3 regions of the Cupriavidus sp. GW822-FHT02D05 genome follow, and region 2 is predicted to be linked to each of the others. Evidence: predicted binding sites of a transcription regulator. Region 2 holds the regulator's gene; each other region holds the start of a gene.
What was found. The regulator FNR, encoded in region 2, switches genes on or off when oxygen is low (the NO sensors DNR and NnrR bind a similar motif). The targets are predictions, from matches to a motif close to TTGATNNNNATCAA.
Positions count from the first base shown of each region.

Region 1 (9,998 bases), on a different contig from region 2:
CCCTGATGCAAATGACGATCTTTGCCGCGCAACACGCCATGATCTGGGTACCGCTGGGTACGATGCCCGGCTATCACACCAGCCAGGGAACCCCGCGGGACCTGAACCGGGTCGGCGGCTTCCTGGGCGCCATGGCCCAGGCCAATGCGGACGAATCGCCCGATGTCGCTCCGCCGCAATGCGATCGCGATACGGCTCAGGCACTGGGCAAGCAAGTCGCCGAAATTGCCACCCGGTTCATCTACGGCACGCGCTGATTGAGCGCGGGCCAAGTTCGAGAATTATCCGCTTGACCCGAGGACATGCCCGGACGATGATTTCCGGGTACTTCGGCGCCGGCACCAGCGGTTGTGGCATGCGCCTCCATAACGATCGGCGGACACGACACATCGCTCACCCGGCGCGCGCTCCGTCCCTACCCATCCAACCCACCGTGCGCATCCAATGCGCAAGGGCAGGTGCTTAAGGAGCGACAACGATGGACATGCATGCGTCTGCGCTTTATGTGAAAGCACCTTCCAGCCGTGGCCGGGAGATTCAGCAGTCCATGCGGTCCGCCGCGATTGCGGATCCGGATAGCTTCCTGCACTGGTCACGCACCTGGCTCAATGAACTGATCCCGCACCAGATGTCCGCATTCGGCCTGACCACCAAACATACCTTGGGGGTCAGGCCACTCGAAACGTTCACCTTTCGCGTGCCGGAGGCCTACCTGCAACAGGTTACGCGTAGCCCAGGCGTGGGCTGCCCGGTTTTTTCGCACTGGATCCTGGCGCGCACTCCTCAGTTTTTCTGCCCGGACATGGCCGGCGAGAACGTGGCATTGGCGTCGTTATTCAAGCAATACGCGCTTGGCAATCTTTTTCTCCACGGGCACGTCGATGCGGACCGCGGGCTGGCGTCTTATTTCGCGCTGTTCGGCGTGGATACGGCGCGCCGCGCTCACCACGAGCACCATGCCGAGGCGGTTGCCCTCGGGGTCCACGAAGCTCTCGTCAAGATCCATCATCTCAGAGGGAGCGGCAATCCCGCGAGCGCGGCCGTACGATCCCTCACCAAAGCGGAGCAAGCGGTCTTCCATTGGCTCCGCCAAGGCAAGACCAACTGGGAAATCGCACGTATCCTCAACAAGAGCGAGTGGACGGTGAAGACCCAGGTTCAACACATCCTGCGCAAACTGGATGCCAGGAACCGGCAGGTGGCGATATCCCGCTAAGTGGCCGTTTCATGAAGCGAAGCGGTTCTGGCTAAGCGCCCTGGCTGGACATTACCGCCTGCCGCAAACGCGCCACGCCTTCCACGATCTGCGTATCGGACGCGGTGGCGAACGATAGCCGCAGCGCGGCCGAGCGCTGTCCGTCCACGCCAAAGCTGGCGCCCGGCACATACATCACGCGCGCCGCGATGGCGTGCGGCAGCAGGCTGGCCGCGTCGGCCACGCCGTCGATCTCGCACCACAGGAACATGCCGCCTTGCGGGGTTTCGCAGCGCAGCGCGGAACCGAACGCATCGGCCAGGGCCTGCACCATCAGGTCGCGCTTGTGGCGGTAAAGGTCGATGATGCGCGCGGTCTGGCGGGGCAGCAGGCCGTCCGCCAGGCAGCTTGCCATGGCGAGCTGCAGCCACGGCGAGGTACACAGATCGCAGACTTGCTTGGCGATCACCGCGCGCCGCAGGATTTCGGCGGGCCCGGCCATCCAGCCTAGGCGCAGCCCGGGCGCCATGGTCTTGGAGAAGCTGCCGAGATAGATCACCCACGGTGTCAGCGCGGGCTCCTGCGCGGCCAGAGACAGCAGCGAGGGCAGCGGCTCGCCGTCAAAGCGCAGGCTGCCGTAGGGATCGTCTTCCACCACCACGATGCGGTGCTGCGCGGCGAGCGCGAGCACGGCGCGGCGGCGCGCCAGCGCCAGCGTGCGCCCGCTCGGGTTGGCGAAGGTGGGCACCAGGTAGAGCAGGCGCGGCCGTTCGGCGTCGGGGCAATCCGCCAGCATGGTGGCAAGGGCCTGCACGCACAGCCCGTCCTGGTCGGAAGGGATGGCGCGCACGGCGGCGCCGGCGAGCCGCAGCGCCTGCACGGCGGCGGGATAGGTCGGCGTTTCCACCCACACCGGCGTGCCCGGCGCGACAAAGGCCTGCACCAGCAGGTCGAAGCCTTGCTGCGAGCCCGAAGTCACTACGACCTGCTCGGGCGGCAACGGCGCGCCGCGCTCCGCCATCAGCGCGGACAATGCCTGGCGCAGCGCGGGCATGCCCTCGGTCGGCCCATACTGCAGGCATTGCGCGGGATTGGTGGCCATGACCTTGGACGCGGCATCCTGCAGCGCGGTGGCATCGAAGCTGGCCGGCGAGGGATAGCCACCCGCGAACGAGATCATGTCCGGCAGGCTCATGTAGGGAAACAGCTCGCGGATGGGCGAGCCTTGCGGCTCCCGCATGGCCGGCGCGAACGCGTAAGGATGGACTGGCGTGCTCATGAGAGGCTCGGTGTGGGATCAGTCGATCGGTCGATCAGTCGATCAATCGACGGTGGCGCCGGAGAGCTTGACGATCTCGCCCCACTTGCGGCGATCGTTGCGCACCAGTTCGGCGAACGCTTCCGGCGAGTTCGGCGCCAGCTCGGCGCCCTGCTCGCGCAGCTTGGCCTGGATGGCGGGATCGCTGGTGGCGCGTGCCAGGTCGCGGCTGATCTTCTGCGCAATCGCGGCGGGCAGGCCCTTGGGCGCAAACAGGCCGAACCACGGGCTGGCGTCGAAGCCTTCGACCGGCCCGGCCGCTGCCACGGTGGGCACATTGGGCAGCGCCGCCGAACGAGCTGCGGAGGTAACCGCCAGCGCCTTGAGCTTGCCGGCACGGACGAACTGGATCGATGCGGGCAAGTTATCGAACATCACGTCGACGCTGCCGCCCATCAGGTCGGCCAGCGCCGGGCTGCTGCCCTTGTAGGCAACGTGGCTCATCTGCGTACCGGTCATGCGCTGGAACAGCTCGCCCGCCAGATGGGTCGACGTGCCGTTGCCGGCCGAGGCCATGTTGACCTTGGCGGGATTGGCCTTGAGGTAGGCGATGAACTCCGCCAGCGTGGTCACGCGGGCGCGCTCGGCAAATGCCGGCGAGATCACCACCACGTTGGGCACCTTGGCCACCAGCGAAACGGGCACGAAGTCCGCCGCGGCGTCGTAGGGCAGCTTCTTGTACAGCGTGGGATTGATGCCGAACTCGCCGACCGAGCCCATCAGCAGCGTGTAGCCATCCGCCGGCGACTTGGCCGCCACGCCGGTGCCAACGATGCCGCCGGCGCCAGGACGGTTGTCCACCAGCACCGGCTGCTTCCACATCACGGTAAGCTGGTCGCCGATCATGCGCGCCACCATGTCGGTGGTGCCGCCGGCCGGATACGGCACGATGATGCGGACCGGCTTGTTGGGGAAGTCGTCCGCATTGGCCGTGGCCGCGGTCACGGCCAGCAAACCCATTGAAATGCCGCAATGGCCGATGATGCGAAGCAGTCGATTCATGCCGGTCTCCTCGTTTCCTTATTGGTTGTGATGTCCCGTCTCTGGTCTCTTGGGGGGCGGGGAACGCCGGAAGGCCTATAGGCAACATTCCGGGAGTTCGGCATTTTTAGTCATCAACTTTTTTACATCAAGCGAGATTTACGCATAGGATGATGACTTTCATGCATCAAACTGGGGTGCCAGTGAGATGCCCAAGTCAACCGCCCCCTGCCACTCGCCCCATGAGCGCCTCCCGCATTCCCAGCCTCAGCAGCCTGCGCGCCTTCGAAGCCGCCGCCCGACACCAGAACCTGCGCCGGGCCGCGGCGGAACTCTGCCTGAGCGAGAGCGCCGTCTCGCGCCAGATCGCCACACTGGAAAGCCAGCTCGGCGTGGCGCTGTTCCACCGCGCCAACCAGCGTGTCAGCCTGACGCCGGCCGGATCGCTCTACGGCTACCAGGTACGGGAAAGCCTGCAAAAGCTGCAGCGCGACACGCTGGACATCATGGCGCACGAGGGCGCGGGCGGTATCGTGGAACTGGCCTGCGTGCCGACCCTGGCCGTGGAATGGCTGATCCCCCGCTTGCCGGCGTTCTACGCGCAGCATCCACAGGTGGTGGTCAACTTCAGCGCGCAAGCGGATGTGTTCCTGTTCGACGGCACGCCGTACGACGCTGCCATCCACTACGGCGAAGCCAACTATCCGGGCGGCCGCGCCGACCCGCTGTTCGATGAAGAATCGGTGCCGATCTGCCATCCTGAGCTGTTTGCCGGCGAAGGGCCGGTCAGCGCCCAGCGCATCGCGCAGGCGCCCTTGCTGCACCTGTCGACGCGCCGGCTGGACTGGAAGAACTGGATGGAGGCGGCCGGTGTGGGCGACGTCAACGCCATGCGCGGCACGCGCTATGACCACCACAGCATGGTGATCAGCGCCGCCCGCGCCAAGCTGGGCGTGGGCCTGGTGCCGCGCTTCCTGGTGGAGGAGTACCTGGCGCTGGGCCTGCTGGTGATGCCGGTGGCGCAGGCCATGCGCTCGCAGCGCGCCTACTACCTGGTGGCGCCGGACTCGCGGCCAATGAGCGATGCGATGTCGCGCCTGCGGACCTGGCTGCTGGCGGCGGCGCAGGATTTTGCCGCGCGGCAGGCCTCGGGGCGGGCCCCGGGGCTTGCACAGGACGTTTAATCAGAAAATTTGAATATCGAATACGATACAGGGACCCTTATCGATCCCGTACCAGATCTATCCTTTGTCACATGGAGACGGAACATGTTCTCCCAATTTCAACAAGGCAGATAGATCATGAGAATTACCACCGCCCGCCTGTTCCTCGCTGCCGCCATCGCCGGCACCGCCCTGCTCTCCCTGAACTCCGCCTTTGCCGCGGACGCTCGCGGCACCCACGCCGGCGACAACTACGGCTACGTGCACCGCTCGGCCGACGCCTATACCGATGGCGCGCGCAAGGTCGACGCGTTCAGCGACGGCGCCCGCACGGTCAAGCACGACTATCCGTTCGGTTTCTCCGTGTGAGCATCAAGCAAGCGCTGCACGGAAAGCACAGACAGCACAGACTGCACAGACAGCAGGAACGCATCATGACCGTCAAAGACACCGCCCTGATCCTCGCCGGATGGATCGCCGCCTGCCTGGGCAGCGGCTACCTCGTGAGCTTCGCCGCGCAGGCGCTGCAGCGTTAGGACTGACACGCTTGCGCGCCTGGGCGGTTAAGCGCTTGCAAGGCAAGCGCCGCGCATTTGGCATGATTCCGGTTGAATCCGCACCGTGCATCTGCCACAAGCCTGCTCCCGCCTGCTACCGCCCACTTAGCCCTTCACGTTGGCAGCCTCCAGCACTTCGGCCAGCTTGCGCCCGGCGTCCAGCGCCGCCGGAAAGCCACAGTACACCGCGCTGTGCACCACCAGTTCACGCAATTCCAGCGGCGTCACGCCATTGGCCAGGGCGCCGCGCAGATGGCCGGTCAGTTCCTGCGGCCGGTTGAGCGCGATCAGCATCGATACCGTGGCCAGGCTGCGCTGCTTGCGGTCCAGGCCGTCACGCGTCCACACCGTGCCCCAGGCGAACTCCGTCACCAGTTGCTGCAGGCCGACATCGCCCTGCTGTTGCGCGGCGTCGAACGCGCGCTGCACGTGTTGTTCTCCCATGACTTCCGAACGTACCTGCCGGCCGGCTTCGAAGGCCGGCGTTTGCGCGTAGGCGGCGGGATCTTGCCTGGCTTGCGTCATCTTGCTATCTCCTGTGATTGCATGGGTCATTGGGCAGGCACGCCGCGTCCTGGCGGATACGCGGCGCCTGCGGCCTACGGCGTTGCCCCTTACTTGAACGGTGTCTGCAGGATGCCCATCACGGTACGGATGCCATCGCGGTAATTGCCCAACCGCATGTTCTCGTCGTAGCTGTGCTGGTTATTGTCCGCATTGACCAGCGGCACGATCACGAACGGCGCCTGCAGCGCCTGCACCGCCGCGCCGGTCGGCACGGTGCCACCCATCATTCGGATCTGCACCGGCGCTTTGCCGTAGGACTGTTGCATAGCCTGAGTGAGCCACCGGCTGATCGGCGCCGACAGGTCCGTGCGCGCGGCGGAGCTGGAGGCCGAGACCTCGCCCGCGGTGACCGAAGCAAGCTTGGGATAGCGCGCGCGGTCGTCGTCGGTAGGCTCGCCCTTGACCAGGTGGTAGCCCTGTTTTTCCACGTGCTGCCTGACGAGGCCGAACAGGGATTGCGGGCTGGTCTCCGGCACGGTGCGGATATCGATTTCGGCCACCGCCACTTCCGGAATGATGGTGCGGGCCTTCTCGCCCACGTCGCCGGCGGCCATGCCGCGCACGTTCAGCGTGGGGTACTGCATGGCCTCCTGGTAGTTGGCGCCAACGCGCTCGGCGCGCGCGATGCCCAGGCGGCGGCGCAGCGCGGCCTCGTCGTCTGGCACGGCGGCCATGATGCGGCGCGCGCGTTCATCGATCTTTACCGGCTTGTAGTAACCGGCAATGGTGACGCGGCCGTCGTCGTCCTTCATGGTGGCGAGCAGGTTTGCCAGCCGCTGCGCGGGGTTGGCGGCATAGTTGCCGTAGTGGCCGCTGTGCAGGCCCTGGCTGGCGCCGAATACCTTGAGCTGCACCAGCAGCACGCCGCGGTTGCCGAAGATCAGCGTGGGCTGGTTGCTCTGGTGCATGGGGCCATCGAAGATCACCATGCCGTCATTGCGCAGCAGCGCCAGGTTGTCCGCGATCACCTTGCCCAGCGACGGCGAGCCCTTCTCCTCCTCGGAATCCAGCAGCACCTTGATATCGACCGCCGGGTCCACCCCGGCGGCCTTGAGCGCATCCATGGCGGCCAGGAACATCACGATGGGGCCCTTGTCGTCGGACGACGAACGCCCGAACACGCGCCATTCGGGATCGACCTGGCCGGCGTAGAGTTTGTCCAGCGGCAGCGTTTCCCACTTGCCATCGGCGCTGCGCGCCTTGAGCGTAGCCTCCCACGGGCTGGGCTGCGCCCATTGCGACGGCGTTACCGACTGGCCGTCGAAATGCATGTAGAACAGCACGGTCTTACGCGGGCCAGCGCTTTGCTGCGTGCTGGCGGGGTATTCGGCGTAGACCATCGGCTTGCCGTTATTGGGCAGCTCGCGCGCCTGGAAGCCACGCCGGGCGAAGGCCTTGACCAGCCAGTCCGCGTTCTTCTGGATATCCGCCGGCACGGTGGCGTCGTTGGGCAGCGCCAGCAACTCGACCCATTCGCGGTAACTGCGCGCCGCGGCCTGATCGGCGTGCTGCTGCAGCTGCACGCCGTCGAGCGTGGCGGCGTGCGCGCCAGCGGCCAGCAGCATGGCGCCGAGGGCGCTGCACACGGTCGCGCGGACAGCGCTGCGCAAGGGGGACTGGAAGGTATGGGAATGGGTATGCAGGGGGGCGCAATGCGGCGCGCTGCCAGGCGCGCGGGCAAGGGAACGTAGTCTCATGGCTCTTGTTGGATAGGAAAGTGCATGGCGACGGATACGACGGGCGGGCCGCGAGACAGCCGCGCGGCCCGCACCCGGCAGTCTGAACCGCTACATGCAACTTGTCCACGCACGGCGCCCCTGGCGGCGCGCCTTCATCGGGCCCGGCAGCGCGCAGGCACCTTCAGGGACCCTGCTCATCGGGCGACCGGGAAAAGCCCTCCTCGCGGCGCGCAATGGCACTGGCCAGCCCGAATTCCATGGCAAAAAGCAGGATCAGCGCGAGCATGGCCAGCGCGCCGATCGCCAACCGATAGTAGATCCACATGGCGGCAAGCCGGAACATCCGACAGAGTTGTCCTATCTGCAGCGTAGATTTCCCCGCATCAAAAAGGCGCTGAGATGCCACGGCACGGTGCAAAAAAACCGTCAAAACGGGAAATTGGAAGGCTCATGGAAGGTGCCGGCGATTGCGCCCGGACTTGATCTGGATCCAGGCAAGGTTGCCCGCAGGGTGCCATGATGACAGTAGTGACCGCCCCCGAGCCACCCGGCGGGGGCCGCCATGCCGACAACGATCACAGCCACTACAGGAGATAGCCGCCATGACCAACATCGTGCTCGCCACCGACGGTTCGCCCTTTTCCGACGCAGCCGCTCGCTTTATCGCCGAAGGCAAACTGCTGCAAAGCGGCTTTACCGTGCATGTGGTCCATGTGACGCCCGATGTCACCGGACAGGTACGCGCCTTCGTCAGCAAGGAAACCATCGACGCCTGGCATCAGGAAGAAAGCGGTAAGGCCATGCAGTCCGTGGCCGACATCCTCGGCGCCGCGGGCATCGCCTTCGAGCAACATGCGCTGCACGGCTTTGCGCCGGAGCGCATCGTCGCCTACGCCGCCAGCGTGGACGCACGCGGCATCGTCATGGGCACGCACGGCCGCGGCTCGTTCTTCGATGCGGTGATTGGTTCGGTGGCGGGACGGGTGCTGGCGCACGCCCCGTGCCCGGTCGTCCTGGTCAAGGCCCCGGGCAAGAAGTAAGGCAGCCGGCCTGGGCTGGCCGGCGCCGGGTCAGACCGGCCAGAGCGGCGGCTCGTCCATCAGCGCGACCTGCTCGCGCAGCTCGAGGATGCGGTCCTGCCAGTAGCGGGCAGTCCCAAACCACGGGAATGCCGCCGGAAAGGCCGGATCGCGCCAGCGGCTGGCCAGCCAGGCGCTGTAATGCAGCAGGCGCAGCGTGCGCAGCGCCTCGATCAGGTAAAGCTCACGCGGCTGGAATTCCGCGAAATCCTCATAGCCGGCCAGGATGTCGGCCATCTGGCCCTGCTGGGCGGCGCGGTCGCCTTCCAGCAGCATCCACAGATCCTGCACCGCCGGCCCCATGCGGCTATCGTCGAAATCGACAAAGTGCGGCCCGGGTGGGCGCGAACCCGCATGCGACTCCTCGATCCACAGCACATTGCCGCGATGGCAATCGCCATGCAGGCGCAACTGCGCGACATCGCCCGCGCGCTCGAAGCAGCGGCGAGCGCCATCCACGGCGAGGTCGGCAACCGCCTGCCAAGCCGGGCGCAGTTCCAGGGGAATACAGTCTTGCGCCAGCAGCCAGTCGCGCGGGGCCACCCCGAAGGTGTCCACGTCGATGGTGGGGCGTGCCTGGTAAGGATGCGTGGCGCCGAGCGCATGGATGCGGCCGATGAAACGGCCAAGCCAGGTCAGCGTATCGGCACGATCCAGCTCCGGTTCGCGCCCCCCGCAGCGGGGAAACACCGCGAAGCGAAAACCCGCATGCGCCAGCAGCGTGGCGCCGTCGCGCGCGATGGCCGGCACCGCCGGAATCTCGGCGTCGGCCAGTTGCCGCACGAAAGCATGCTCTTCCAGGATGGCGGCGTCGCTCCAGCGGCCGGGGCGGTAGAACTTGACCACCACCGGCGCGCTGCCTTCGATCCCCACCTGCCAGACCCGGTTCTCATAGCTATTGAGCGCCAGCAGGCGGCCATCCGGCTCGAACCCGGCGGCCTCCATGGCATCCAGCATCAGGTCCGGCGTGAGGCTGGCGTAGGGCACGCCATCGCCATCGATGGGCGTGCCGCCGTCGCCGGGCACCTGAAGGTCAAACCCTGAACTGGACATTGCGCGTGGCAGCCGTTGGGGAACGTTATGGAGTTAGCGCGTGGGCTTGGCGCGCTGGCCGCCCAGCAGCGCGGCTTGCGGCGCCGGACGGCGGCCGCGTGCCGCCGGATCCTGTCCGGTGCGCGGCTGCGCGGCGTGGGTGTTGGCACCGGCGCGGTTGCCGTTGACATCGCCATTGCGATCACGGTTGCCATTGCCATTGCCAGCGGCACGGTTGCCGTTGGCCTCGCCGGTGCGGTTGCCGTTGGCCTGACCGTTACGCGGGTTGCCTTGCCCAGCCGAAGCCGGGCGGCCGCTGCCCTGCGCCGGGCGCTGGCCCGGTGCCTGCGGCGCGCGGCGCTGGCCTTGCCCATCGGCCGCGGCCGGAGCCTGGCCGCGGCCTTGCGGCGCGCGTGCCGGACGTTGC
Region 1 covers NZ_JBXAOE010000048.1:7,236-17,233, reverse strand. The annotation lists gene AC1RQK_RS37800 (flavodoxin family protein) at 1-257, shown strand, start outside; gene AC1RQK_RS37795 (helix-turn-helix transcriptional regulator) at 479-1,216, shown strand; gene AC1RQK_RS37790 (aminotransferase-like domain-containing protein) at 1,248-2,474, opposite strand; gene AC1RQK_RS37785 (Bug family tripartite tricarboxylate transporter substrate binding protein) at 2,517-3,473, opposite strand; gene AC1RQK_RS37780 (LysR substrate-binding domain-containing protein) at 3,737-4,678, shown strand; gene AC1RQK_RS37775 (hypothetical protein) at 4,796-5,026, shown strand; gene AC1RQK_RS37770 (carboxymuconolactone decarboxylase family protein) at 5,320-5,739, opposite strand; gene AC1RQK_RS37765 (M20/M25/M40 family metallo-hydrolase) at 5,829-7,346, opposite strand; gene AC1RQK_RS37760 (hypothetical protein) at 7,642-7,803, opposite strand; gene AC1RQK_RS37755 (universal stress protein) at 8,063-8,500, shown strand; gene AC1RQK_RS37750 (serine/threonine protein kinase) at 8,531-9,592, opposite strand; gene AC1RQK_RS37745 (DEAD/DEAH box helicase) at 9,626-9,998, opposite strand, start outside.
Region 1: the regulator FNR is predicted to act here: its motif matches at 7,940-7,953, upstream of AC1RQK_RS37755 (universal stress protein).

Region 2 (9,998 bases):
TGTGCCGGTGGCGCTGGGCGTGGGGGCGGGCTTTATCGCCAGCACCGTGGCGACGCTACGCGGCACCGGCGAGGTGTACTTCGATTCCGTCACCATGTTTGTCGCGTTCTTGCTGCTGGCGCGCTACCTGGAGTTGCGCGTGCGCCAGGCATCGCGCAGTGGTGCCGAGATGCTGGCGCGGCAGTTGCCCGCCACCTGCGAGCGCCTGCGTGCCGAGGGCGGCGCGGGCGAGCGGGTGCCGGTGGCACGCCTGCGCGCTGGCGACCTGATCCGCGTCAAGGCGGGCGAGGTGGTACCCGCCGATGCCACGGTGATCGCCGGCGCAAGCGAGCTCGATGAATCCATGCTGACCGGCGAGAGCCGGCCGGTGCCGCGCAGCATCGGGGATCCCGTGCTGGCAGGTTGCTTCAACACCGCGAGCCCGCTTGAGTTGCGCGTGGCCAAGGTAGGGGCGGGCACCCGGCTGGCGGAGATCGTCGCCGTGCTGGACCGCGCGCTGGCCGAGAAGCCGCGCCTTGCCACCGTGGCCGACCGCGTGGCGGGCTGGTTCGTCGCCATCTTGCTGGTGCTGGCGGCCGTCACCGGCGCCGTCTGGTGGGCCTGGATCGATCCCGCGCGCGCGTTGCTTGTGACGGTGGCGGTGCTGGTGGTGAGTTGCCCGTGCGCGCTCTCGCTGGCCACGCCGGCGGCGCTGGCCGCGGCCGGGGCCGCGTTGTCGCGCCGCGGCTTGCTGCTCACGCGCGGCCACGCGCTGGAGACCCTGGCCAGCGTCACGGACGTGATGCTCGACAAGACCGGCACGCTCACGCAGGGGCGTTTCGCACTGGTGCGCACGCAGTCCAGCGGCGATGCCGATGCCGCTACCTGCCTGCGCCTGGCCGCGGCCATGGAACGCTCCGGCGAGCACCCGATCGCGCGCGGCATCGTCGACGCCGCGCAAGCCCAAGGCCTTGCGCACGAGACGCTCGCCATCGACGGCATGCGTAATGTGCCGGGGCAGGGCCTTGAAGCCGATCTGGATGGGCAGCGTTACCGCCTTGGCCGGCGCGAGTTCGTGGAGGCGCTGTGCGAGCACGGCAGCGCCGCCAGCTGGCACGCAGAACTTGCCGGCAGCGAGCGCCGCGGCGCCACGCTGGTATGGCTGGGCAGCGCCGCCGGTGCGCTGGCGGTGTTCGAGTTGGCCGATGTGGCGCGTGAGCAATCCGCGCGCTTGCTCAGCGAGTTGCGCGCGCTCGGCGTGACCTGCCATCTCGTCTCGGGCGATACGCCGGCCACCGTCGGCTGGTGGGCCGATCATTTCCAGATCCCGCGCCGCGAGGGCGGTGTCACGCCCGAAGGCAAGCGCGAGTACGTGGCGCGCCTGCAGCGCGGCGGCGCCGTGGTGCTGGCGGTGGGCGACGGCATCAACGACGCGCCGGTGCTGGCGCAGGCGCAAGTCTCGATCGCCATCGGCAGCGGCGCGCCGCTGGCGCAGGCCGGCGCCGACGCGGTGCTGACCCATGGCCGCGTGGCGGAGATCGCGAACGCGCTCAAGATGGCCCGCCGTGCGCGCAGTGTGGTGCGCCAGAACCTCGCCTGGGCCTTTGCCTATAACGTGATCGCCATTCCGCTGGCGGCAACCGGCTATGTCACCGCCTGGATGGCGGGCATCGGCATGTCGGTGTCGTCGCTGCTGGTGGTAGCCAACGCCTGGCGCCTGCTGCGCGCCGGCAAGCCCGGAGATTGACGCCATGGACATGCTCTACCTGCTGGTGCCGATGAGTCTGGTGCTGGTCGCGGTGATCGCCGGCGCGCTCTGGTGGGCGCTGCACGCCGGGCAATACGACGACCTCGACCGGCCCGGCGAGGCCATTCTGCTCGACAACGATAAGCCCTGAGTGATCACGGCAATGCGGCCGTGCCCGTGCGCGGCCGCGTTGCCGTGTGTGCGGATGTGAGACGCCGTTGCACCTGAGTTCCCATGCTTTCCGGTGCGCTTGATACAGATCAAGACAGCTTGCGCGCGCTTTTCCTACAGTCACAACATCAATTCATGTTTATCCAATCTGGGGGTCTGAATGGCTGTCACCGCCGCGTATTCTCGCGCCGACACCTTCAATTACGGCGTTGTGCGGCAGTTTGCCGTCATGACGGTAGTCTGGGGGATTGTCGGTATGGCCGTAGGCGTTCTGCTCGCGGCACAGTTGATCTGGCCGGAGCTTAATTTCAACACGCCATGGCTGTCGTTCGGACGCTTGCGCCCGCTGCACACCAATGCGGTCATCTTCGCCTTCGGCGGCAGCGCGCTGTTCGCTACTTCGTACTACATCGTGCAGCGCACCTGCCAGGCGCGGCTGTTCTGCGGCCCACTGGCGGCCTTCACGTTCTGGGGCTGGCAACTGGTGATCGTGGCCGCGGTCATCACGCTGCCGCTGGGCATCACCAGCTCGAAGGAATACGCCGAGCTCGAATGGCCGATCGACATCCTGATCACGCTGGTCTGGGTGGCTTATGCCATCGTGTTCTTCGGCACCATCATGAAGCGCAAGACCCGCCATATCTACGTGGCCAACTGGTTCTTCGGCGCGTACATCCTGACCATCGCCATCCTGCATCTCGTCAACAACGCCGAGATGCCGGTGGGCATGTGGAAGTCCTACTCGGCGTATGCCGGCGTGCAGGACGCCATGGTGCAGTGGTGGTACGGCCATAACGCGGTGGGCTTCTTCCTGACCACCAGCTTCCTGGGCATGATGTATTACTTCATCCCCAAGCAGGCCGGCCGCCCGATCTATTCCTACCGCCTGTCGATCGTTCACTTCTGGGCGCTCAACTTCACCTATATGTGGGCTGGTCCCCACCACCTGCAGTTCACCTCGCTGCCGGACTGGGCGCAATCGCTCGGCATGGTGTTCTCGCTGATCCTGCTGGCGCCTTCGTGGGGCGGCATGATCAACGGCATCATGACCTTGTCGGGTGCCTGGCACAAGCTGCGCACCGATCCCATCCTCAAGTTCCTGGTGGTGGCGCTGTCGTTCTACGGCATGGCGACCTTCGAGGGCTCGATGATGTCGATCAAGACCGTCAACGCGCTGTCGCACTACACGGACTGGACCATTGGCCACGTGCACTCCGGCGCGCTGGGCTGGGTCGCGATGATCTCGATCGGTTCGCTCTACTACCTGATCCCGCGGCTCTTTGGCGAGAAGGAGATGTACAGCGTGCGCCTGATCGAGCTGCATTTCTGGATCGCTACCATCGGCGTGGTGCTGTACATCGCCTCGATGTGGATTGCCGGTGTGATGGAGGGCCTGATGTGGCGCGCCACCCAGCCCGACGGCACGCTGACCTACGCCTTCGTGGAAGCGGTCAAGGCCAAGTACCCGTTCTACCTGATCCGCTTGCTGGGTGGCTTGTGCTTCCTCTCAGGCATGCTGCTGATGGCATACAACGTGGCCAGGACCATCATCGGCAAGCCTGCCGTGGATGCACTGATCCCGACCAGCGTTTCCGCCTCCGCCCATTGATCATTCCAGGATAGAAACGATGTCCGAAAAACGAAGCTTCTTTACGCACGAGACCCTGGAGAAGAATATCGGGTGGCTGATCATCTGTACCATCCTGGTGGTCAGCATCGCCGGGCTCGTCCAGATCGTGCCGCTGTTCTTCCAGCACTCCACCACCGAGCCCGACGCGGGTATCAAGCCGTACTCCGCGCTGCGCCTGATGGGCCGCGATATCTATATCCGCGAGGGCTGCGTGGGCTGCCATTCGCAGCAGGTGCGCACCTTGCAAGGCGATGTCGAGCGCTATGGCCACTACTCCACGGCGGGCGAATCGGTCTACGACCATCCCTTCCTGTGGGGCTCCAAGCGTACCGGTCCCGACCTGGCGCGCGTGGGCGGACGCTACTCCGATGACTGGCAGCGCATCCACTTGCGCAATCCGCGCGACGTGGTGCCCGAATCGGTGATGCCGTCCTACCCGTGGCTGGAGAAAACGCCGTTGCAGACCAACGATGTCCGCGACCGCATGCGTGCGCTGCGCCGTCTCGGCGTGCCGTACACCGACGCCGAGATTGAGCAGGCGCCTGCCACGCTGGCCGGCAAGACCGAGGAAGACGCGATGGTCGCCTACCTGCAGGAGCTTGGCATCGCCAAGCGCAATGTGCGTGTCGATACCGCGGCTGCCGCGCAGCCCGCGGCCACGCCGGCCAAGGAGTAAGCCATGGCAATGATCACCGCGTTTTCCACCGTGGTCTCGATGGCTGCCTTCATTGCCATCTGCTGGTGGGCCTGGTCGTCAGGGCGCAAGGCCGCCAACCAGGAGTCGGCCATGCTGCCGTTCGCCTTGCCCGACGAGCCGCTGGCCGCACGCCAAGACGCCAGGCCCGATGCCGGCCACCGCGTCGCGCGTCATGCCGGCGGCGCAAACAACACCAAGCAGGAACACTGAGTCATGAGCGACTTCTTCACGGATTTCTGGAGCTACTACATTGCCGCCATCGCGCTGGTCGGCATCGTCTGGTGCGTGTGGCTGCTGTTTTCCCAGCGCAAGGTCACCAAGATTGTGGGTGCGCCCGAGGACACCGGCCACGTGTGGGACGGCGACCTGCGCGAGCTGAACAACCCGCTGCCACGCTGGTGGATGTGGATGTTCCTGCTGGCATGCATCTTTGGCCTGGGTTACCTAGTGCTGTACCCCGGCCTGGGATCCTACGCCGGCGTGCTCAAGACCTCCAGCCGGGTTGAGCTGGAGGCGCACCGCCAGGCGGCCGAACAACTGCAGCGCGAGGTCTATGGCAAGTACATGCAGATGGACGTCAAGCAGGTGGCGGCCGACCCGGCGGCGCGCGAGATCGGGCAACGCCTGTTTCTCAACTACTGCGCGCAATGCCACGGCTCCGATGCGCGCGGCAGCCGCGGCTTTCCCAACCTGACCGATAACGACTGGCTGTACGGCGGGGAGCCCGAGACCATCACGCAGACCATTACCAAGGGCCGCAACGGCGTGATGCCGTCGTTCGCCTCGACCATCGACGGCAAGCTCGCTGGCGACGTGGCGCAATACGTGCGCTCGCTGTCCGGCCTGTCTTACGACCCGATCCGCGCCTCGCGCGGCGAGAGCACGTTCAAGTCCACCTGCGCGGCCTGCCATGGCTCCACCGGCAAGGGCAACCAGGCGCTTGGCGCGCCTAACCTGTCGGACCGCGTGTGGCTGTACGGCAGCTCGGAGGCGAACATCGTCGACGCCATCCTGAAGGGCCACAACAACCATATGCCGGCGCACGAGGAAATCCTCACGCCAGAGCGTATCCGCATGTTGACGGCCTATGTCTGGGGCCTGTCCAACACCGGCGGCGCAGGCGAGGGGGCGAAGCAATGAGCCACTGCGCTTATGCTTGTCAGCCGGGCCCGCACCGCGGCGGGGGTGTTCGCCCATGAACGCCCCCGGACCGGAGCCGCTTGAAAGGAACGGGGCCGCGTGGGCGCCGCTGCGAGCGCCCACGCCTGATTCGGCGGACGCGGAAACGTCGGACGAGACCCTGTACGAAGTCCGCCGCAAGATCTATCCGCGCTCGGTGTCGGGTGCGTTCTCGAGCTGGCGGGTCTGGATGGTGGTCCTGACCCAGCTGTTCTTCTATGGCATGCCCTGGCTGCAGTGGAATGGCCGCCAGGCCATGTTGTTCGATCTCGGCGCGCGCAAGTTCTATATCTTTGGCCTGGTGCTGTGGCCCCAGGACGTGATCTACCTTGCCGTGCTGCTGGTGATCTCCGCGGTGTCGCTGTTTCTCTTCACGGCGATCGCGGGGCGGCTGTTTTGCGGCTACGCTTGTCCGCAGACGGTGTACACCGAGATCTTCATGTGGATCGAGCGGCATGTGGAAGGCGACCGCTTTGCCCGCATCCGCCTGGACGGCGATCCTTGGAGCGTGCGCAAGCTGCGCCTGAAGGCCACCAAGCACACGCTCTGGATCGTGATCGCGCTATGGACGGGCTTTACCTTCGTCGGCTATTTCTCGCCCATTCGCACGCTCGGCGCGCAGGTGCTGAGCCTCTCGCTGGGTCCGTGGCAGACGTTCTGGATGCTGTTTTACTCGTTTGCCACCTGGGGCAACGCCGGCTTCATGCGCGAGCAGGTCTGCAAGTACATGTGCCCGTATGCGCGCTTCCAGAGCGTGATGGTGGATCGCGACACCTATGTGGTCACCTATGACGTGGGCCGCGGCGAGCCGCGCGGCAGCCGCTCGCGCAAGGCGGACCACAAGGCCGCCGGGCTGGGCTCGTGCGTGAATTGCAGCATCTGCGTGCAGGTCTGTCCTACTGGCATCGATATCCGCGATGGCCTGCAATACGACTGCATTGGCTGCGGCGCCTGTATCGACGCCTGCAACCAGGTCATGGACAAGATGGCTTACCCGCGCGGGCTGATCCGCTATACGTCCGAGAACGCCATGCGCAGCGCGCTCTCCGAGACCGTGGCGCGCAAGCGCCTGGTGCGGCCGCGCACGGTGATCTACTCGGTGATCTGGCTGGCGCTGGTCGCCGGCTTCATGGCCTCGCTGGCCATGCGCACGCCGCTCAAGGTCGATATCATCCGCGACCGCGGCGCGCTGGGGCGGGAAGTGGAAGGGCGCTGGATCGAGAACGTGTACCGGCTGCAGCTGATCAACACGACCGAGGCGCCAATGCGCGTCGCCGTCAGCGCGGGCAGCGATGAGCTCAAGGGCCTGGCTGTGGAATATGATCACGCTGCCGGCAACCTGGAGCCCACGTCCAATCGCCTGATTCCCATCCGGGTGCGCGTGCCGATCGAGTCCGCGGCGCAGGGCACGCACAAGATCGAGGTCACAGTGACCGCGGTGCCCGACGAGGGCGCGGGGAGCCATGGCGCGGAGATTCGACAGAGCACCAGCTTTATCGTGCCGCGCAATCTATGAGGCGGCAGGGACGCTGGTTGCACCAATCCGTACGCAACATACGCGATCTAGATCTAGAGGAGGCCAGATGACGCAGCAAAGTAATCCCTGGTGGAAGGAGCCATGGCCGTGGCTGCTGATGAGTGGGCCGTTCGTGGCCATGGTGGCCTGCGGGGTCACGATCTGGCTGGCCATGACCCATCCGGATCCGCCCATTGAGGAAGGGGTGGCGCGCCACGGCCTGGTGGTTGAGAAGGCGGGCAGCGCGGCACGCCAGGCAGCGCCGGTCGCGGCGCAAGCGAGGTGATCATGAGGCTACGCTGGCTGATGTGGGTGCTGTGGCCCGCTTTCCTGGTCGCCGGGCTGACGACCGCGCTGGTATTCTCCATGGTCGATCCCGGCGACCTGCGCTTCTTCGGCCAGCCGGTCGAGGCATCGCGGGAGGCGGTCTACACCGTGGGTTTCCTGATCGCGTGGGTGCTGTGCGCGCTGTCGAGCGGCTTGACGCTGTACACCATGCCCACGCGGCTGGCGGACACGGACGAGCTGGAGTGATTGCGATGCGCGCCTTGCCGGTTCAGGCCAGCAGGCGCGGCATCGCGGCGAGCCGCCGCGGGCGAGGGCGGCGCGCGACGTGCAGGTCAGCAGGACTTGTTGACGATCTGCTTGATCCCCACCATGTCGACCAGCTTGACGTGGCGCTGGCGGATCTGGATCAGGCCGGCTTCCGCAAAGCGCGAGAACAGGCGGCTGACGGTTTCGAGCTTGAGCCCCAGGTAGCTGCCGATTTCCTCGCGGCTCATGCGCAGCACGAACTCGGAGGCCGAATAGCCGCGCGCGGACAAGCGCTCGGACAGGTTGATCAGGAAAGCGGCAAGCCGCTCCTCGGCGCGCATCGATCCGAGCGTGATCAACATGACCTGGTCCTGCGAGATCTCCTTGCTCATCAGGCGCATGAACTGATGCTGCAGCGACGGCAGGACGTTGGACAGCGTCTGGAGATCGCCAAAGCGTACCACGCAGACTTCGGTATCTTCCAGCGCGGTGGCGTCCGACGCATGCTGCATCTCGCCAAGGCCGTCGAGGCCGACGACTTCGCCGGGAAGGTGGAAGCCCGTGATCTGCGAGCGGCCGTCTTCCATTGTCAGGTGGGTCTTGAGCGTGCCGAAGCGGATCGCGTAGACGGCGGTGAGAGGATCGCCGAGGCGGTACAGGGTTTCGCCCTTGCGTACGCGCACCCGGTCCTGGACCAGCGTATCCATCTTTTCGAGGTCCTGCTGCGACATGCCGACGGGCAGGCAGAGCTGGCCGAGCGAGCAAGTGGAGCAGCGGGGCGACATCTCGGTAATGGGAATGGTGGTGAGCAATTGGGGCCTGTCGGTTTAGCGCAGTCAGTCAAGCGCGATGTGGCGGGCGCATTGAGTTGAGAGCTTGACGTTGAGAGTCGTCGGTTGGAAGCGCTATCCACATCGGCCTGGCGCGCGGGTCTTGCGGCAGTGCGCTATCTGTGCAGCGCGGCTTGCCGTGCCCGTCGTCATGTTGTGCGAGCGCGCTGGTGTGCGCGGGCGCAAGGCCTCATGTTGATAGCGCCTCTTGGAGCTGCGGGGGCGCGTTCGCCGCATTTTACCGCGCCAGACGTTGCGATTGTGTGATTGGGAGGAGAAGTTGACCATAGGCGTGCTTATCAGCGTATTTACCTTGGCTTTGCTGGGCGGCGTGCACTGCGCCGCCATGTGCGGCGGGATCGCGCTGGCGGCGGAGCAGGGCGGCGTTGCGCGCGTGCCTGCCACGGTGCTCCGGCGTCCCGGCCATTGGTTGCTGGAACTGCTTGTCATGCATGCCGGGCGGCTGAGCATGTATGCGGTGCTGGGAGGCTTGCTGGGCGCCCTTGGCGCCGGCGTCTGGAAGACGCAGTACCTGCCGCTGCAGCGCTGGCTGTTCGGGGTCGGCAGTGTAATGCTGGTGCTGTCGGGCTTGTGGATGTTGCGCGGGCGCACCATGGGTACGGGTTGGCTGGAGCGGCTCGCCGCCCGGGGCGCGGGTGGCTTGCTGCGCGGCCTTGGTGCCGTCGGGGCGCGCTTGCCGGCTGTGGCCCGGGCGTATGGGCAGGGCCGGTTGCTGCGCCGCTACGGCATGGGGCTAGCCTGGGGGCTGGTCCCGTGCGGCATGGTGTACGGTGCTCTTGCCATGGCGTTGCTGGCCGGCAATGCCCCGTCGGGCGCGCTGGTGATGGCCGTGTTTGGCCTGGGCACCCTGCCGAACCTGCTGGTGATCTCGGGCCTGTCCGGCTATCTCAGGCAGCTTTCGCGGCGCCCGGCGTTGCGGGCTGGCGCTGGGCTTGCGGTGGTGGCCTTTGGCTTGGCCGGGGTGGCGCGCGCGCTGCTTTTGCCTGAGACGCTTGCCGCGCATGGATTCTGCCTGGTCTTCTGAAGCGCTGCTTCGTGGTGTATCTGTCACTTCTTCGCTGAGGTAGCTGTGCGAATCGGTTGCAGGTTTGCCAGGGAATGCCATACAATCGCAAGAACAGCGATATCGCGCACGTATTTCATCGTGGCATCGTCAGGTAGCATCCGCTGCTCAGGGATGCATGCCAGGAACACCCAGGCAGGCATCAGCGCCAGGGACCGTTCCCCATCCGCCGTCCGGTTCAAAAGATTCGGTTCAAAAGACCAGCTACGGCAGGGCGGGGTGAAATAGGCCAGCAGGCCCGATATCCGTATTTTCTTGCACCCGGCGCGTTCGATGATAAACGCCGCGCCGGACAGGTCCGCCACATCAGGGGGAAGGCGCGACGCAAGGGCTCCGTCGACTGGCAGATAATGCCGGTGGCCGGGCGATCTCCTGCCGGTCAGGTCCGGCACCCGATGCAATAAAAGAAGGCGCACGGCTGGCATGCATCAAGCATGCGGTTGGCTGCGCGGCCAGATGGCGGTGGCAATCCCTACCGCTGAACCCGCAATCTCCAGTGCGCCCGGGATCAACCGGGGCGCAGGTGCAAAGACAGGCTGCACGCAATCAACATGAATACCCAAGAGGCGAAGATCGTCCTCGAGACCGCGCTGATCTGCGCGCAGGAACCCTTGCGCGTCAATGACTTGCG
Region 2 covers NZ_JBXAOE010000007.1:240,286-250,283, forward strand. The annotation lists gene AC1RQK_RS11945 (heavy metal translocating P-type ATPase) at 1-1,726, shown strand, start outside; gene ccoS (cbb3-type cytochrome oxidase assembly protein CcoS) at 1,731-1,877, shown strand; gene ccoN (cytochrome-c oxidase, cbb3-type subunit I) at 2,058-3,506, shown strand; gene ccoO (cytochrome-c oxidase, cbb3-type subunit II) at 3,526-4,203, shown strand; partial or broken gene AC1RQK_RS11965 (cbb3-type cytochrome oxidase subunit 3) at 4,207-4,341, shown strand; gene ccoP (cytochrome-c oxidase, cbb3-type subunit III) at 4,438-5,364, shown strand; gene ccoG (cytochrome c oxidase accessory protein CcoG) at 5,420-6,919, shown strand; gene AC1RQK_RS11980 (membrane protein) at 6,987-7,205, shown strand; gene AC1RQK_RS11985 (hypothetical protein) at 7,208-7,453, shown strand; gene fnr (fumarate/nitrate reduction transcriptional regulator Fnr) at 7,540-8,265, opposite strand; gene AC1RQK_RS11995 (sulfite exporter TauE/SafE family protein) at 8,564-9,328, shown strand; gene AC1RQK_RS12000 (hypothetical protein) at 9,352-9,792, opposite strand; gene scpB (SMC-Scp complex subunit ScpB) at 9,919-9,998, shown strand, end outside.

Region 3 (9,998 bases), on a different contig from region 2:
ACGGTCCCCAGATGGCAGCCGCTTTCCAGATGTTGCATTCGCGCGACCTGGTCTGGTCCCGCATGATGAGCGAGTACCTGCTCGGCAAGCGGCTGCGCCCGAACGACCTGGTGTCGTGGAACCGGGACGTCACCCGCCTGCCCTTTCGCATGCATTCGGAGTGCCTGCACAAGCTGTTCCTCAACAACGACCTGGCGGAAGGACGCTATTGCGTGGATGGCCGCCCCGTCGCCCTGTCGGACATCGGCATGCCGATCTTCGCGGTCGGCACGAAGCATGACCATGTCTCGCCCTGGCGCTCGGTCTACAAGCTGCATCTGCTGACGTCGGCGCCGTTGACGTTCCTGCTGACCTCGGGCGGCCACAATGCCGGCATCGTGGCGGACCCTTCGCATCCCGGTCGCCGATACCGGGTGGAAACGCGCGCGGCGCAAGCAACCTATGACAGCCCCGAACGCTACCTCTCGACCGCGCAACGGCATGAGGGATCCTGGTGGCCCTGCTGGCAGGGCTGGCTGGCGTCGCACTCCACTGGACGGGTCCCCGCGCGCGACGCGGCGCACGGCGCGCTCGCCGACGCCCCCGGGAGCTACGTGCTGGAGGGCTAGGAATAAGCGTGCCTCCCGGCTTGAGCACACGCAACGCGGCCTCAAAGGTCCCTTGCATGCCCGGTGCCTCAATGTGGCCGCGTCGACGCCCCGTTCACCGGTCAGCCTCAGGATCCCGCAGCAACTCTCGCTCGATCCATTGCCGCGGGGGGCGCTCGCAGCCGGCTCGACATGCGCCACGAAGTGCCGTGGATGCGCAGTCGGGATCCACGCCGAGCGCGACCAGCACGGTCCGGTGGTCCATGATGTGCTCTGTGCATCGGCTGCATCGGCTGCGTTGGCTGTATTAACGCCCGTGGGCGGCCCCGGAAAACACCATGTCAGCGGATCGTCACACGCTGTTGCGGCGAGGCTTCTTTCTTGGGCAGTACCACCCGAAGGACACCGTTCTCGTAGCTGGCATCCACCTTGCTTTCGTCCACGGAACTGTCCAGGGTAAAGGCGCGTTGCATCGAGCCACTGTAGCGCTCACGCCGGATCACACGTTCGCCTTCCTTCTGCTCGGAAGACTTTTCCACCTTGGCCGAGATCATCACCGTGCCGCGATCGACGGACACCTCGATATCTTCCTTCCTGGCGCCGGGAATCTCGGCGACCACGTTGTAGGCCTTGTCAGACTCGGTCACATCGACCTTGAACGCGAATCCTCCTTCATAGTTGCCGCGAAACGCGCGCAACATGCCTTGCAGCATGTCCCCAACCGGTTCGATCGACAGCGGATCGTGAATCCTGAGATTGCTCATTGTCGCCTCCTTGGAGTGAAGGGCCCGCATGAGGAGCGGACCGCCACTTCATGGTGGCACAGCGCGCCTGCCGCATCTTGTCCCAGATCAAGCGCGGTGTTGCCCGGCAGAGAGAGATCGTGGGGGGGCCGGGGGCTGGCCCGCAGCGCCAGGTGCCAGGTAGTAGAGGCTTTGGAAATCCCGGTCCATTGATACCTCTGCTGCCCGATCGGCAGCATCCTTGTCCTGCATCAAGACCGATGCCCCCAAGCTGAACAATGCTGGCATATTGGCGTCCACGCGATGGCGCATCCGGCCTGACGCGCAGCCCGCCTTGCAGCCCGCCTCGCAGCCGGATACGGAACTGGCGCCCCCTCCCACCCCGACGACCCCGAGCACGATGAGTATTCGTAACCTGGAACATCTGTTTCATCCGCGCTCGGTCGCGGTGATCGGCGCGTCCGCACGACCGCACAGCGTAGGGGCCACCGTGTTTGCCAACCTCCGTGCCAGCGGCTTCGCCGGCCCGGTGTATGCGGTGAACCCAAAGTACCGTGCGCTGGAAGGTCGGCCTTGCTATCGCTGCGTCGCCGCGCTGCCCGATGCGCCCGAACTGGCAGTGATCTGCACGCCGCCCGATACGGTGCCGGGCCTGATCGCCGAACTGGGCGAACGTGGCACCCTGGCCGCCGTGGTCCTTACCGCGGGCATGGCGCGAGCGGATGGCGCGGGCGGGCAAACCCAGCAGGATGCAATGCTTGGCGCCGCCAGGCCATATCTGCTGCGCATCCTTGGTCCCAACTGCGTGGGGCTGCTCGTGCCAGGCCTGGGGTTGAACGCCAGCTTTGCGCACGCGCCCCCCCTGCCCGGCAAGCTGGCCTTCGTCTCGCAGTCCGGCGCCCTGACCACGGCGGTGCTGGACTGGGCAAGATCGCGCCAGATCGGCTTTTCTCACTTCGTCTCGCTCGGGGACAGCGCCGACGTCGACGTGGCGGACGTGCTCGACTATCTCGGCAGCGACCCGGGCACCCAGGCGATCCTGCTCTATGTGGAAGCGGTCAGGTCCGGGCGCAAGTTCATGTCCGCCGCGCGCGCGGCTGCCCGCAACAAGCCAGTGCTGATCATCAAGGCCGGCCGGGTGCCAGAAGGCGCGAAAGCGGCAACCTCGCATACCGGTGCCCTGGCAGGCGCCGACGATATCTACGACGCGGCGATCCGCCGGGCCGGCATGTTGCGCGTGGGCACCACCGAAGACATGTTCGACGCAGTGGAAACGCTCGCTCGCGCGCGAGCGCTCGCCGGCGATCGACTGGCGATCATGACCAACGGCGGCGGCGCTGGCGTGATGGCCACCGATGCCTTGATTCTTGGCGGCGGCCATCTGGCCACCCTGGGAGACGCCACGCTGAAGCTGCTGGACGCGGCCTTGCCACCCACCTGGTCGCGCGAGAATCCCATCGACATCGTTGGGGACGCTCCCGTCGAACGTTACGTCGACACCTTGAAGCGACTTGCGGCGGACCCCGGCAGCGATGCGATCCTGATGATCCACGCGCCCACGGCGATCGTGCCAAGCAGCGACATCGCCATTGCCCTCACCAGCGCCATCACGCCAACTGCGCCGGCCATACCGTCGACGGTATCGCGCCCCGTCTTCACAAGCTGGCTCGGCGGCGACTCGGTGACCCGCGCCCGCCAGATCTGCCGGCATGCGGGCCTTCCCACCTACGACACGCCGGAACAGGCCGTGCGCGGCTTCCTGCAGACCGTGGCCTACCGCCACAACCAGGAACTGCTGATGGAGACGCCGCCATCGGTTCCGGCCGGCGCCGAGCCCGACAGCGAACGTGCGCGACAGTGCATCCGCGACGCGCTCACCACCGGCCGTTCGATGCTGACTGAGCCCGAAGCCCGCACGGTCCTGACCGCCTATGGCATCCCTGTGGTGGAAACCCGGACCGCTGCCGACATCGATGCCGCCGTCGCCGCTGCCGAAGGCGTCGGCTTTCCGGTTGTCGCCAAGATTCTGTCGCGGGACATTACGCACAAGTCCGATGTCGGTGGCGTGGCGCTGGACCTGCAGTCTGCCGGCCAGGTGCGGCAGGCCCTGGAGCACATGGAAGCCCGCATTCGCAGCGAACGGCCCGGGGCGCGCCTGGATGGCTTCACGGTCCAGCGCATGATCAGCCGGCCGGGTGCTTTCGAATTGATCCTGGGCGCGACCACCGATCCGGTGTTTGGCCCTGTGGTGCTGTTTGGACACGGGGGTACCGCCGCCGAGTGCATCGCCGACCGTGCCATCGCCCTGCCGCCGCTGAATGTCAACCTGGCAAGGGATCTTGTCGCCCGCACGCGCGTTGCGAAGCTGCTTGCAGGCTATCGGGACCAGCCGCCGATCTGCCATGACGCCCTATACCAGGTCCTGATCCGGCTGTCGCAACTGCTATGCGACCTGCCGGAAATCACCGAACTCGATATCAATCCGCTGCTGGCCGACGGCGCGGGCGTGCTGGCCCTGGACACGCGCATCGGCGTGGCGGCGGCTACGCAGCCAGGCGCCGCCCGCCTTGCCATCCGGCCCTATCCCAAGGAACTGGAGGAGACCGTGGCGTGGCACGGCGCACCGTTGCTATTGCGCCCGGTGCATCCCGAAGACGAGCCCGCCTACCAGGCCTTCTTTGCCGCCATGACCCCGGATGACATCCGCATGCGCTTCTTCTGCATGATCCGCCAGCCGCCGCACAGCCAGCTCGCACGCATGACCCAGATCGATTACGCCCGTGAGATGGCATTCGTCGCCGTCGGCGCGGCAACCGGCGAGCAGCCGGCCATCCTGGGCGAAGTGCGGGCCGTAGCCGACCCCGACAACCTGCGCGCTGAGTTCGCCGTGGCGGTGCGCTCCGATTGCAAGCGCCAGGGCATCGGCAGCCTGCTGCTGGGCAAGATGGTGGCCTACTGCCGCGCACGCGGCACGCGGGAGCTGGTCGGGACCACGCTGGCAACCAACAGGGCGATGCTCAGGCTCGCCGAAAGCAGCGGTATCCACGTTCTGCGCACTGGCCAGCCTGCCAGCGACGGCGTGGAACTCCGCCTCTTGCTGACGGGGTCGAACTCAGGCAATGGGCCATGACATTGCGCTAGCCGCCCGCCTTTCCCTAACTGGCCAGGCTGCCAGAGGCTGGCAGCAGCCGGAAAAGACCAAAAGCACCGCCTCCAGAACGCCCACCCCTACTACCGTCCCGCCAAACGCCCCACCCCGTGCTGCCCCGGATCGCCCTCCAGGCAAGCCACCACTTCCTCATCCTCAACCTGCGGAAACTCCCGATAATGCTCACCGACAGCGGAAAAATTGGCCGGCGATCGCAGGCAGACCACCTCGTCCGCGTAACGCCGCACCTCAGCGAGCGAAGCCGGCGCGGCCACGGGCACAGCGCATACCAGCCGGGCAGGATGCTGCTGCCGCACGGCATGCAATGCGGCAATCATGGTGGCGCCCGTGGCAAGCCCATCGTCCACCACGATCACCGTGCGCCCGTCCAGCGCACGCGCGGCGCGCCCCGGCGTGTATTGCTTGCGGCGGCGGCGCAGCAATGCAAGCTGTTCGTTGCGCTCCTGGTTGAGATAGCTGGAGTCGGCGCCAACTCGTGCCGCGTAGGGCGTCACGTAGACCCAGCCGCTTTCATCGACCGCGCCGACCGCCATCTCGCGGTCGAATGGCGCCCCTAGCTTCCTGACCAGGACCACGTCCAGTTCGCCGCCGAGCCGGTCGGCGAGTATCTTGCCCATCGGCACGCCACCCCGTGGAATGGCCAGCACAAGGGGATGGGCGTCGCCGTACCCGGAGAGCGCTTCGGCTAGCCGCTCGGCGGCCTCGTTCCTGTCCTGGAAAGTCATGACATCACCTTTTGCCGGTGAGGGACCAGCTAGCTGGCTAGCCGGCTAGCCGGCTAGCGACTTCCATCGACGCCGTAAGGCCGAGGTGTCTGTCAGACTGGACGGCCCCCAATGCGCGCCATGACGGTCCTCAAGCGCGGTGCCAATGAACATAGAGGGTCTCGTCGGCGTCGGGATAGTCGATTTCAAGCTTGCCACGATACGCATGATGCACGGCAGAGCCGATATCGCGTGCCAGGTGAAAGCCCGTGGTCGTGATGGTGATGCGATCCTCCTGAGTCTGCGTCGCCATGATGCGCTCCATCGGATGACTCTCTCTCATCAGGGCTTCGCGGTGCCGCACCAGCCCGAGAATCTCATCCCGGTGCTCCCGCTGGAACGCCCCATCCAGCGTCAACTGCGCCGCGGGCACATGGTCGGCGATGCGGTGGCAGGCCGGGCACATCAGCGCCTTGGCGCCGGGCGGCACGGCCCGCCATTGCCAACGTCCTTTCAGGAGGACCGCGTGGCAAGCGGGACAGGAAGCGATGGCGGGCGCCTGCTCCGGCTGCTTGTAGGCATCGTGGATGGGATCCTGGGGAAGCCGGTCCCAACGGGCCGGCCTGACCTGGCTCGAACGCTCACGGACTTTCATGTCTGGCTCCTGAAATCGAATCGGGCAGCGCCCACGCGGCCTGCCTGCAGTATTGCGGACTCACCTGGCGAGCCCGCCCATGCTCATCGCATACCGCTCGGCGCCCCGAACATGTGCTCGTGCTTGCGCTGGCACGGGGTGCAGCGTTTGGCCGTGGGATACGCTTGCAGGCGCGGATAAGGAATGGGCTCGCCGCAGTCCACGCACACGCCGTAGCTGAGCCTGGCGATCCGCTTGCGCGCCACCGCTATGTCGGCCAGTTCCATGCGGTAGTGTTCGGCCACGGCATCGTCCATGCGCTCCTCGGTGCCATGCTCAGCGAGATCCGCGTCGTCGCTCGCTTCGCGCTCGGCGGACACAGTACGGGAAACGGCTGCGGCGTCCATCTGGCCACGGATTCTCTGCTCTCTGCTGTCCAGCAAGGCGACGAGGCTGGAGAGCTGCTCTTTCGTTAAATCGGACATCGTCGACTCCCGGGCGCGGCAAGGTGGATCCACATCCATGATGCGATGACATCGGGCAGGCCGCTTGCGCCAGATCAAGTGATGGGCCGCCGGCACGAAGTGCCTGCGGCGTGGCGCGCTGAACCCTCGTTCCGCTTCAAGCTTCAATATAGGTGGGTGGTTGCCGGTTAGCATGATCTGCGTCAATCTCACTTCCGGCCATGCGCGGAGCCGGCCGCAGCCATGGTGCGCGCGGGCGCGGATATCGCGCCCGCGCCATGCCGGCAGTTGATGTGACTAGTGTGACATCAGGACGGGCACCGTCATGGTGTCCAGCAAAGCCCTGGTGACGCCACCCAGTACCAACTCGCGCAGGCGGCCGCGCCCGTAGGCGCCCATCACCACCAGATCGGCGCCAAAATCCGCCGCGCGCGAGAGCAAGGTTTCCCCGATGGCGATGTCCGATCCTTCCTGGCAGTGTTCAAACTCTGCCTGGACGCCATGGCTTGCCAACGCGGCCATGGCATGGCCCGGCAGGCTCGCATCGGGCCGCGCGCCGGTACCTTGCGCGCAAAGCACCTTGGCCTGCCCGCCGCAGATCAAGGGCATGGCGTCGTGCAAGGCGCGCGTGGCCTCGCGTCCGCCGTTCCAAGCCACCATGACACGTGCGCCGGGGACAGCGAACTGGCCTGCGAATGGAATGACAAGAACCGGCCTGCCACCGTCGAGGATGAGGGTTTCCAGGAACTGGGTCGCGACAAAGCTGTCTGGGTCGGCCGGATCGTATTGCCCGGCAACCACAAGGTCGGCCTCGCGCACTTCGCGCAGCGCCATCATCAACGGATCGCCATCCACTGCCCGCCACTCGGTTTCGATCCCCAGCTCCTGCGTTGCCGCCAGGAAGCGCCGGTGCACCGCCTCGCGCGCCTCACTGCGCCGCTGGCGGTCCTCGTTGATATAGGTCGCGGCACCCTCCATCAGGTAAAACCAGGCGACATCTGGCATAAAGCCGGCAAACAGCCCGATCAGCCGGGCATGGCGCGCCACGGCGAGCCGGGCAGCGATTTCAAGCCGGTCCAGCGCACGTGGGCTGGTGTCCAGGTGGACCATGATGCTGGCGTATTCCATAACATTCCTGTGCGGTTTAGGTTTGGGTTTGGGAGCCTGAATCCAGTCTAGGAAGCGTTTGGACGTGGCTATTGACTCAGGTCAAGCCGATACCTTCTGCACAGGGGCTGGCGCCTCGCGTACGCCATGGATACGGATCAAGCGGCAACCGTCAGCGTGACCTAGGCTAAATGCTGGGCACCGCCGAGGACGTCACCATGCACGAGACGATGCGCGCCATGATTTTCGACGGCACCGGGCCGGCCTTGCGCCTGGCGCGCGTCCCCGTGCCAGACCCCGGCCCAGGCGAAGTGCGTATCGCGGTGAGCACCTGCGGCGTCTGCCGCACCGACCTGCACATTGTCGACGGCGAACTCGCGCACCCGAAAGCCGCCCTCATTCCCGGACACGAAATCGTTGGCAGGGTCGAGTCCTGTGGCGCAGGCGTGACGGGCCTTGCCCCGGGCGACCGGGTCGGCGTGCCGTGGCTCGGGCAGACCTGCGGGCACTGTGGCTATTGCGCGGCGCGTCGCGAAAACCTGTGCGATACGCCGCAGTTCACCGGCTATACGCGCGACGGCGGCTACGCCGAGTACGTAGTGGCCGACAGCCGCTTTTGCTTCCCCATCCCGGAGCACTACGACGACGAGCATGCGGCGCCCTTGCTGTGTGCGGGCCTGATTGGCTACCGCACGCTGCGCATGGCGGGGGACGCCCGCAAGGTCCGGTCTATCGGCATTTACGGATTTGGCGCCGCGGCCCACCTGGTGACGCAGATCGCCGTCGCCCAGCAGCGCGAGATCTTTGCCTTCACGCGCCCCGGCGACACCGCCGCCTGCCAGTTCGCGCGTGACACCGGGGCGTGCTGGGCCGGTCCAAGCGACCAGCCCGCACCGCAGCCGCTCGATGCCGCGCTGATCTTCGCGCCGGTGGGTGCGCTGGTGCCGATGGCGCTGCAAGCCGTCGCCAAGGGCGGCACCGTGGTTTGCGGTGGCATCCACATGAGCGATATTCCGGCCTTCCCCTATCGCCTGCTCTGGGAGGAGCGGTCGATCGTGTCGGTGGCCAACCTCACGCGCGACGACGGGCTGGAACTGATGCGGATCGCCCAGGCCACGCCGCTGCGCACCACCACCACGGTCTATCCGCTGGAGCAGGCCAATGCCGCGCTGGCCGACCTGCGCGCGGGCCGCCTGGCCGGCGCGGCGGTACTGCGCATCGCTTAATCGCCTAATTAGAACTCCCCCTCCAAAAAGTGCCCCCTTCGGCACCAACTTGCGCTAGATCAAGTCCACGCCCCACCCCGCCGGATAGCATTGGACCCTACGCCGTCGCCCCGCGGATCAAGGTCTGTCTTTGTCGTCTCCCCTTCCCCCCTTTGCCCGACACCCTGAACCCCCTGGAGCGCCCGGCGGCATTCCATCATTCAGCGCACAGGTGCACAGGTAGCCGATGAAACTCAAACCAGGCTGGGGTATAGCGGTATTGTTCGTTGCTGGCGCCATTGGAGCCGCCGTGTGGTGGCTTGGCAGCCAGCGCGACCCGTGGCCGGCGGATGTGGCCCACAGCAATGGGCGCATGGAGATCGGCCGCCTCGACGTGGCGGTGAAGTATCCGGGCCGCGTCATCGATCTGCCGGTTCGCGAGGGCGATGCCCTGGCTGCGGGCGCCGTGGTGGCCCGGCAGGATGACGCCGAATTATTGACTCAACTCAGCCTTGCCACCGCAGCCCGCGAGCGTGCCGTGCAGGCGGCGTCGCGCGCGCAGGCGGAGATCGAGGGGCGCGCGAGCCGCCAGCGGTTGGCGCGGCTGGAGTTGACCGAGGCGGTCAAGCTCTACCAGGACCGCCAGATTTCTGCCGTCGAGCGCGATCGCCGGCAGCTTGGCCTGGATGGCGAGAGCGCGGGCGTGACCGGCGCGCGCGCCGCGCTTGGCGAGGCTAACGCGGCGATCGCGGAGGCCGATGCCCAGATTGCCCGCCTGAAGATCCTGCAGGATGAGGCAACCATCCGTGCCCCGGTGGCCGGGCGTGTGGAGTATCGCGTGATCGAGGTCGGCACGGTGCTGCCGGCGGGCGGCCGCGTGGCGTCGCTGCTGAACCTGGCCGATATGTATTTCACGGTGTTCCTGCCCGCGGGTGCTGCCGGCAAGCTGGCTATCGGCGACGAGGCGCGCATCGTGCTGGACGCAATGAAGGACGAACCGATCCCGGCCCGCGTCAGCTTTGTGGCCAGCGAGGCGCAGTTCACCCCCAAGTATGTCGAGACCGATGCCGAGCGGGCCAAGCTGATGTATCGCGTCAAGCTGCAGCTGGCGCCCGAGGTCGCCCAGCGCTACGCGGCCAAACTGAAGGCCGGCATGACGGGCGATGGCTTTGTGCGCCTGGATGCCAGGCAGCCCTGGCCCGCCGCGCTGACGCTGCCCCCGCAGCCGGCCTGACGCCATGCCGAGTCCGCACCCCGACGGTGCCGCGGCCATCCGGATCGATGGCTTGTCGCACCGCTACGGCGCCAGCGTGGCGCTGGACAATGTGTCGCTCACGCTGCCCGGCAATGCCACCATCGGCCTGATCGGCCCCGATGGCGTCGGT
Region 3 covers NZ_JBXAOE010000012.1:217,705-227,702, reverse strand. The annotation lists gene AC1RQK_RS18155 (PHA/PHB synthase family protein) at 1-608, shown strand, start outside; gene AC1RQK_RS18150 (Hsp20/alpha crystallin family protein) at 929-1,351, opposite strand; gene AC1RQK_RS18145 (bifunctional acetate--CoA ligase family protein/GNAT family N-acetyltransferase) at 1,731-4,460, shown strand; gene AC1RQK_RS18140 (phosphoribosyltransferase) at 4,562-5,224, opposite strand; gene AC1RQK_RS18135 (BCAM0308 family protein) at 5,355-5,858, opposite strand; gene AC1RQK_RS18130 (TraR/DksA family transcriptional regulator) at 5,942-6,322, opposite strand; gene AC1RQK_RS18125 (universal stress protein) at 6,599-7,429, opposite strand; gene AC1RQK_RS18120 (zinc-dependent alcohol dehydrogenase family protein) at 7,627-8,634, shown strand; gene AC1RQK_RS18115 (HlyD family secretion protein) at 8,861-9,847, shown strand; gene rbbA (ribosome-associated ATPase/putative transporter RbbA) at 9,852-9,998, shown strand, end outside.
Region 3: the regulator FNR is predicted to act here: its motif matches at 6,495-6,508, upstream of AC1RQK_RS18130 (TraR/DksA family transcriptional regulator).